2 regions of the Stenotrophomonas sp. YJH_SMC_27 genome follow, and region 1 is predicted to be linked to the other one. Evidence: riboswitches for the same ligand, from Rfam matches in the RefSeq annotation. Region 1 holds a riboswitch; the other holds the start of a gene.
The links. A riboswitch is a leader RNA that binds a small molecule or an ion and turns the genes downstream of it on or off. The one in region 1 is predicted to bind glycine.
Positions count from the first base shown of each region.

Region 2: linked by a shared signal. The riboswitch ahead of gcvP (aminomethyl-transferring glycine dehydrogenase) and the one ahead of AC5P7R_RS08465 (trimeric intracellular cation channel family protein) in region 1 are both predicted to bind glycine.

Region 1 is NZ_JCAFTA010000004.1:152,577-156,953, forward strand. It holds gene AC5P7R_RS08450 (NAD(P)/FAD-dependent oxidoreductase) at 1-1,281, shown strand; gene AC5P7R_RS08455 (nuclear transport factor 2 family protein) at 1,364-1,795, opposite strand; gene AC5P7R_RS08460 (GIY-YIG nuclease family protein) at 1,937-2,212, opposite strand; glycine riboswitch at 2,253-2,342, shown strand; glycine riboswitch at 2,356-2,461, shown strand; gene AC5P7R_RS08465 (trimeric intracellular cation channel family protein) at 2,544-3,161, shown strand; gene AC5P7R_RS08470 (DUF5076 domain-containing protein) at 3,247-3,558, opposite strand; gene AC5P7R_RS08475 (3-deoxy-7-phosphoheptulonate synthase) at 3,844-4,377, opposite strand, start outside.
Region 2 is NZ_JCAFTA010000020.1:18,522-22,898, reverse strand. It holds gene gcvP (aminomethyl-transferring glycine dehydrogenase) at 1-2,353, opposite strand, end outside; glycine riboswitch at 2,416-2,518, opposite strand; gene AC5P7R_RS20675 (multidrug effflux MFS transporter) at 2,818-4,044, shown strand; gene AC5P7R_RS20670 (siderophore-interacting protein) at 4,186-4,377, shown strand, end outside.

The DNA.
Region 1 (4,377 bases):
ATGAGTCGCGAGCGCGTTCCCCACCTGGTCGTTGTCGGCGGCGGTTTTGCCGGTCTCTGGGCCACCCGTGCCCTGGCCCGCGAGCGCATACGCATCACCCTGGTCGACCGCCGCAACCATCACCTGTTCCAGCCGCTGCTGTACCAGGTGGCCACCGCCGGCCTGTCCGCACCGGATATCGCCGCACCGCTGCGCCACATCCTCGGCCACCAGCGCAATGTGGAAGTCCGCCTCGGCGAAGTGGTGGCCATCGACAAGCGGGCGCGGCAGATCCGCATGGCCGATGGCAGCACGCTGGACTACGACAGCCTGCTGCTGGCCACCGGCGCCACCCACGCCTACTTCGGCAACGATCAGTGGGCCGATGATGCGCCCGGCCTGAAGACGCTGGACGATGCCATCGCGCTGCGCCGCAAGCTGCTGCTGGCGTTCGAACGCGCCGAGGCCGAACCGGACCCGGCAAAGAAGGCGGCGTGGCTGAGTTTCGCCGTCGTCGGTGGTGGTCCCACCGGCGTCGAACTGGCCGGCACGCTGGCCGAGATCGCGCGCCACACGCTGCGCAACGAGTTCCGCCACATTGATCCGGCCAGTGCGAAAGTGCGGCTGATCGAGGCCGGGCCGCGCGTGCTGTCCTCGTTCCCGGAAGTGCTTTCGCTGAAGGCGCGCCGGCAGCTGGAAAAGCTGGGCGTGGAAGTGCTGACCGGCACCCCGGTGAGCGACATCGACAGCCAGGGCTTCAGGCTCGGCGATCAGTTCGTGCCGGCACGCACGGTGGTGTGGGCCGCCGGTGTGGCCGCTTCACCGCTGGCGCGCACGCTGGAGGTGCCGCTGGACCGCGCCGGGCGCGTGCAGGTGCAACCCGACCTCACCCTGTCTGGCCACCCGGAACTGTTCGTGGCTGGCGATCTGGCCGTATTGAACCAGGCCAACGGCAAGCCGGTGCCTGGCGTGGCGCCCGCGGCCAAGCAGATGGGCAAGTACGTGGCCGAGGTGATCCGCGCGCGCCTGCACGGCAAGCCCGAACCCGGCCCGTTCAAGTACGCAGACTTCGGCAACCTGGCCACGATCGGCCGCATGGCTGCGATCGTGCACCTGGGCCGGCTGCAGCTATCCGGTGTGCTGGCGTGGTGGTTCTGGCTGGCCGCGCACGTGTTCTTCCTGATCGGCTTCCGCAACCGCATCGTGGTGCTGCTGAACTGGGCCGTGGCGTACTGGAGCTACCAGCGCAGCGCGCGCATCATCTTCGGTGATGACCAGGACGACCGGCGACCGAAGCGCTAGGGCCGCACGCATGCTCCTGTAGCGCCGAGCCATGCTCGGCTGCACTTCGCGCGGTTTGCAGAAGCCGAGCATGGGCTCGGCTCTACGGCGCCTTCGGTTTCGGGTACCACAGTGCGTTGACGATTACCCAGCGCTGGTCGAAGCGCCCCATGTGGAAGTAGTCGACGAACCACGGGGTTTCCAGCCGCACCGAGGCCGCGTTGCCGGTCACGTCCAGCACCGTGCAGCGGCGGTCCCATTGATCCTTCGGGGTCTTCAACGCGCCCTGCTTCGTCAGCGAGACCAGTTCTTCCTTCGACATACGGCGCAGGCCCAGGCGTTCGTCGGGCGTATCGCCGAGGACCGCGCGCTTGGCCAGCTCCGGATGCAGGGAGCGGGCGACGCGCTGCGGGTCGGCCTCCAGCTGGCCGTCAACGTAATCGTGGCAGGTGGCTTCGATGGCCGCGAGGGTGGCCGGGTCGGCGGCGGGGCTCGTTGCTGCGGAAAGAGCGAACAGCAGGGCGATCGTGGACATCCGGGTCTCCAGCGCTGAGGGCTGGGCGATCATGGCATGTGCAAGCCGCATCCACGCATGGCGTGGATCTACTGTAGAGCCGGGCCCATGCTCGGCTTCACCATCAGGCAGCAGCAACAACAGCCGAGCGTGGGCTCGGCTCTACAGAAGCGCAGGATCCGGGGCCTGCAGCCAGGCCAGCTTGCGTTCGCGCGGCTGCTGCTTGAGCTGCCATTCGGCCCGTGACGCGGCGGCCCGGTCCGGGTACTCGCGCACGGCCAGCACGCGCAGCGGTGGCCGCGCCCGGGTGTAGCGCGCGCCCTTGCCGGCCTGGTGGGCGGCGAAACGCGCGTCCACGTCGGTGCTGATGCCAGCGTAATAGCTGCCGTCGCGGCATTCGAGCAGGTACAGGAACCAGGGGCGGAGGGACGGAGTCATGCCCGGATTATGCCGTGCTGCACTGCAGCGGATATACTGGCGCCCGAATGCAGGAGAGAGGCGCCGCGCTGGCGCCCGCCGAAGGCGCAGGCTCCCATGATCGCTCAGGCCGGTGGGCTGGAATCCCACCAACCATGCATTCGACTCGCCGAGCTGGAGAGAGGTCACCGGGCACGCCTGGGACGATCCGCCGAAGGGGCACGCGGCCCATGCCGCTGAACTCTCAGGCAAAAGGACAGCGGGAGCGGCACCGGTCATCGTCATCCCGTCATTGCGCAGGCAGTGGCGGTAGTCGCGCATGGCCGGCCCCACCGCGCCCGGAGCCTGTCCCATGCTGCTGTCCGTCATCTACCTGATCGCCATTTCCGCCGAAGCCATGACCGGCGCACTGTCCGCCGGCCGCCGCCGCATGGACCTGTTCGGCGTGGTCATGATCGCCTGCGTCACTGCCCTCGGTGGTGGTTCACTGCGCGACATCCTTCTTGGCCACTATCCGCTGGGCTGGGTCAAACATCCCGAGTACCTCGGCTTCACCGTGTGCGCGGCACTGATCGCCACCTGGGTCGCACGCTGGATGCACCACTTCCGCCGCACCTTCCTGGTGCTCGACGGCCTGGGCCTGATCGCCTTCACCCTGATCGGCTGCTCTATCGCGCGCGAGGCCGGCCATGCCATGCCCATCGTGCTGATCGCCGGCATGCTGACCGGCGCGTTCGGCGGCGTGCTGCGCGACATCCTCTGCAACGAGGTACCACTCATCTTCCAGAAGGAGCTGTACGCGATCATCGCGCTGCTGACCGGCGCGGCCTACCTGTTGCTGCTGCACTGGGGCGTGGCCGATGCCACCGCAATCCTGTGCTGCCTCGGCGGCGGCTTCGCGCTGCGCCTGCTGGCGATCCACTACCGCTGGGAAATGCCGAAGTTCGTGTACCACGACGAAGTGCATTGAAGTTCGCGTTCTCCACGTCGCCCAGCGCTTGTTGCCGTGTTGCGTTGGGACGCTGTCTCCAGCGCCGCGGCGCCCATCTGGTCCCTCAGTGGCGGACCACGAATCCCCCCGAGCGCCCACTGGACGGCGCCCGCAGCTCTTCATCGAATGCATCCTTGATCGCGTTGATCGCCGCGCCGCGGTCCATCCCGCCACTCACGACCAGAGCATCTGCGACATGCTGGGCGACGTCTGCCAGGATGCGTCCCCACGCATGCTCCTCTCGAATGCCAGGACGATCGCCATACAGGCCAACGTTCAGCGAAGCATGCAATCCCCGTTCGGCAATCCACACGCGGATCATCTCGATGGAATCCTCATCGCGCTGTGCGGCTTCTGGAATGATCAGTTCTTTCATGGCTGCGGCCACCAAACAGGAAGTGGCATTGTGACGTGACCTGGAGCGTACGTGGAGCGGATCTTCTACAAAGCCCCGCGCTTCGCGGGCTCGACGCTACATGAAGGCCCCATCCATCGTTCTCACCACCCCGGCGATGTACCTGGCGCTGTCGCTCATGCGCAGCGCCAGGCGCATCGCCGGTGCAGATGGGCCGGTCTCCAACTCCGACCGGCCCTGATCGCGGCCGCACCCCCGCAGGCGCTGGCCGCCATCCACACACGTGCCGCACTCAGGCGGCTTCCATCAGGCGGCTTCGGACACCTTCACGTCGCGACGGGCGCGCACGGCCGCGGCCAGCCGCTCCAGCACCGTCACGGTGGTGTCCCAGTCGATGCAGCCATCGGTGATGCTCTGCCCATAGACCAGCGGTTGGCCTTCCACCAGTTCCTGGCGGCCACCGACCAGATGGCTCTCGATCATCACGCCCACGATGCGCTGTTCGCCGTCTTCCAGCTGAACAGCGATGTCGTCGATCACCTTTGGCTGGTTTTCCGGGTTCTTCAGGCTGTTGGCATGGCTGGCGTCGATCATCAGGCGCGCTGGCAGCTTGGCCTTGGCCAGCACCTGGCAGGCCTCGGCAACACTGCCTGCGTCGTAGTTCGGCTGCTTGCCGCCGCGCAGGATCACATGGCAATCCGGGTTGCCGGTGGTCGACACGATGGCGGTGCCGCCCTGCTTGGTGACCGACAGGAAGTGATGCGGATTGGACGCAGCACCCACCGCGTCAGCGGCGATCTTCACGTTGCCATCGGTGCCATTCTTGAAGCCGACCGGGCA
Region 2 (4,377 bases), on a different contig from region 1:
GGCGCTTGGCGATGTAGTTGGCGTTGAGCTGCGCGACCTGGGTGGCCTTGCGCAGGCCTTCGCGGCCCATCATCGCGATGTACATCCAGCTGATCGGCAGGATCGAGGCGCTGCCGAAGCTGGCGGCGCTGACCATGCCGACCGGGCCGTTGTCACCCAGCTTGCCCGGCAGGAACGGGGCCAGGTGTTCCTTGACCGCGCACGGGCCAACGCCCGGGCCGCCACCGCCGTGCGGAATGCAGAAGGTCTTGTGCAGGTTCAGGTGCGAAACGTCCGAACCCCACTTGCCGGGCTTGGCCACGCCGACCAGGGCGTTCATGTTGGCGCCGTCGGTGTACACCTGGCCGCCGTGCTTGTGGATGATCTCGCAGATCTCGACCACCTCTTCCTCGAACACGCCGTGCGTGGACGGGTAGGTCATCATGATCGCGGCCAGGCGGTCGCTGTACTTCTCGGCGTTGAGGCGGATGTCTTCCACATCGACATTGCCGTTGGCATCGGTCTTGGTGACCACCACCTTCATGCCGCACATCTGCGCCGAGGCCGGGTTGGTGCCGTGCGCCGAATCCGGGATCAGGCAGATGTCGCGATGGCCCTCGCCGCGCGAGCGGTGGTAGGCACGGATCGCCAGCAGGCCGGCGTACTCACCCTGCGCGCCGGAGTTCGGCTGCAGGCTGACCGCGTCGTAGCCGGTGCATTCGACCAGCATCGCTTCCAGCGTGTCGATCAGTTCCTTGTAGCCCAGCGCCTGGTCAGCCGGCACCAGCGGATGGATCTGCGAGAACTCCGGCCAGGTCACCGGGATCATCTCGGCGGTGGCGTTGAGCTTCATGGTGCACGAACCCAGCGGGATCATCGTGCGGTCCATCGCCAGGTCCTTGTCGGCCAGCGAACGCAGGTAGCGCAGCAGTTCGTGCTCGCTGTGGTGGGTGTTGAACACCGGGTGGGTCAGGAACGCGGACTGGCGCAGCAGGCCGGCCGGCAGCGCGTCGGCGGTGCTTGCGTCCAGCGCATCGATGTCGGCCTGCGCGCCGAACACGGCGGCCAGCGCGACCACGTCGGCGCGGGTGGCGGTCTCGTCCAGGCTGATGCCGACCGAGTCGCTGTCGATCGCGCGCAGGTTGTAACCTGCGGCGCGTGCCTTGGCGTGGATCTCATCGGCGTGCACGCCGGTGACGTGCAGGGTGTCGAAGAAGTCGCCACCGACCTGTACGCCGGCGTTGCGCAGTGCCGCTGCCAGGATGGCGGCCAGGCGGTGGGTGCGGCGGGCGATGCGGGTCAGGCCTTCCGGGCCATGGTAGACCGCATACATCGAGGCCATCACTGCCAGCAGCACCTGTGCGGTACAGATGTTGGAGGTGGCCTTCTCGCGGCGGATGTGCTGCTCGCGGGTCTGCAGGGTCAGTCGGTATGCCGGGTTGCCCTGGGCATCGACCGAAACGCCGATCAGGCGGCCCGGCATCGAGCGCTTGTAGGCGTCACGGCAGGCCATGAAGGCGGCGTGCGGGCCACCGAAGCCGAACGGCACGCCGAAACGCTGGCTGTTGCCGACCACGATGTCCGCGCCCCATTCGCCCGGGGCAGCCAGCAGGGTCAGGGCCAGCAGGTCGGTGGCCACGGCCACCAGGCCGCCGCGTGCGTGCACGGCATCGACCAGCGCCTTGTAGTCACCGACCTGGCCGAAGGTGTCCGGGTACTGCAGCAGCAGGCCGAAGGCTTCTGCTTCCAGTGCCTCGGCCGGGGTGCCGACGCGCAGCACGATGCCCATGGGCTCGGCGCGGGTGCGCAGCAGTTCCAGGGTCTGCGGGTGCACGGCATCGTGCACGAAGAAGGTGTCCGACTTCGACTTGGCCGAACGCTTGGCCAGGGTCATCGCTTCGGCGGCGGCGGTGGCTTCGTCCAGCAGCGAGGCGTTGGCGATTTCCATGCCGGTCAGGTCGGCGCACAGGGTCTGGAAGTTGATCAGCGCTTCCATGCGGCCCTGCGAGATTTCCGCCTGGTACGGGGTGTAGGCGGTGTACCACGCCGGGTTTTCCAGGATGTTGCGCAGGATCACGTTCGGCGTGTGGGTACCGTAGTAACCCTGGCCGATGAAGCTGCGCAGCACGGTGTTCTTGTCGGCGATCGCACGGATCTTCGCCAGTGCCTGCACTTCGGTCATCGACTCCGGCAGCGCCAGCGGCGCCGGCGACTTGATCTTGGCCGGCACGATGGCATCGGTCATCGCATCCAGCGACGCGTGGCCGACGACGTCGAGCATCTGCGCGATCTCGGCATCGTTGGGGCCGATGTGGCGCTCGACGAACGCATTGTGGTGCTCGAGCTCACGCAGGGAAGGGGTGTTCTGGGACATGGCGAAGGATCCGTCAGGAAAGGGCACACGCACGGGCACAAGCCGCCGGTCGGCGGTCTGCGGGGCGCCCCTCTGTCCTTTTGCCTGAGAGTTTGGAAGCGCGGAAAACCGCGGCTTCGTGCCCCTTCGGCGCCGGATCGAACCGGTCTCTCCAGAGTTCTGTTACGGGTGGTATCGGGCCTGAGCGATTACGGGCGTTGCGCCTTCGGCAGCGGTGTTCCGCTTCTCCCACCGTGTTGCCCGCCGATTATAGCCCGTTGCGGGCCCGCTGGCCGCGCCCCGGCGCGGGCCCGCGGCTGAATGGCCGATGGCCCGGCCGTGCGTTTTGTGCACCGCTGCATGGCATCGGGCGCAATCCCCACCTATGATGGGCGGATACCCGAATTCATCTGGCGCCGTCCCCGTTGCAGCGGGACCGGCGCCCGCCGTGCGTGCCGCGCATGGCCCTGCCGGACGCTTCCTTCATGACCGCCGCCGTTGCTCCCTCCACCCGCCGCATGGCCCTGCTGCTTGCCGGCCTGGCCATGTTCGGCCCGTTCTCGATCGATACCATCTTCCCCGCGTTCCCGCAGCTGGCGCAGCGCCTGTCGGTGGACGAGGTGGCGGTGCAGCAGACCATCAGCGTGTACCTGCTGTTCTATGGCCTGATGAGCCTGGCGCATGGCCCGCTGTCCGATGCGTGGGGGCGCAAGCGGGTGATCCTCGGTGGCCTGGTGGTGTTCGTCGGCGCCTCGGTCGGCTGTGCGCTGTCCACCGATCTGGCCACGCTGCTGGCGTTCCGCGCGCTGCAGGGCCTGTCGGCGGGTGTCGGCATGATCGTCGGCCGCGCGGTGATCCGCGATCTCTACCATGGCCACGACGCGCAGCGCCTGATGAGCCAGGTGTCGATGCTGTTCGGCATCGCCCCGGCCATCGCGCCGATCATCGGTGGCTGGATCCTGCTCAGTGGCGCCGGCTGGCCGCTGATTTTCTGGTTCCTGGTGGTGTTCGCGCTGGCCCTGCTGGCAGCCACTGCACGCTACCTGCCGGAGACCCATCCGGTCGAAGCGCGCGTGCCGTTGTCGCCGCACGCGTTGATGCGCGATTACGTGCGCATCGGTTTCAACCCGCGCTTCCTGCGCCTGGCGCTGGCCGGCAGCATCGGCTTCGGTGGCATCTTCCTGTACATCTCGTCGGCGCCGGTGTTCGTGATGCAGCACCTGCACCTGGGCGAGGGCGGTTTCGCCTGGTTGTTCATCCCCACCATCGGCGGCATGACCACCGGCTCGTTCCTGTCCGGGCGCATGGCCGGGCACACCACGCCCACCCGCCAGGTCGCCATCGGTTTCAGCCTGTGCGCGCTGTCGGCGCTGCTGAATGTCGGCTACGTGGCGCTGTCGCCGCAGTTCGTGTTGCCGTGGGCAGTGCTGCCGATCTTCCTGGGCGGCATGGGCATGGCGCTGATCTTCCCGATCCTGGCGCTGGCGGTGCTGGACATGTATCCGCACCAGCGCGGCCTGGCCTCGTCGCTGCAGGCCTTCGTGCAGCTGATGATCAGCACCGTGGTGGCCGGCGTGGTGTCGCCGTTGCTCAGTGCCAGCCCGCTGCACCTGGCGCTGGGCCAGGCCGCGTTCTTTGGCGCCGGCTTCGTGTTCTGGTACTGGGAGCACCGGCTTGAGCGCGCGGCGCAGGCAGCCTGCACGGGCGATTGAGCAGCGCGCAGGGGTAGGGCACGCCGCGATGCCCGTAACGCTTGCGGCGAGGAACGACCGGACTAGGCTGGGGACTCCAGCCAGCCGGTGCGTGGATGCACGACAGCCAGCCGATCCGATGTCGTTGCATGAGGTTCCCCCATGGCTGCGCAGCAGACCTACCGCCTGTTCGAGGTGGCGCTGAAGGAGCGCCGCGTTCTTTCTCCTTCCCTGGACCGCATGGTATTCACCGGTGCCGACGTGGCGCGGATGAAGACCGAAGGCCCGGACCAGCGCATCAAGGTGTTCTTCCCCTTGCCCGGCCAGGACGTGCCGCCGGTGCCCAGCGGCGAG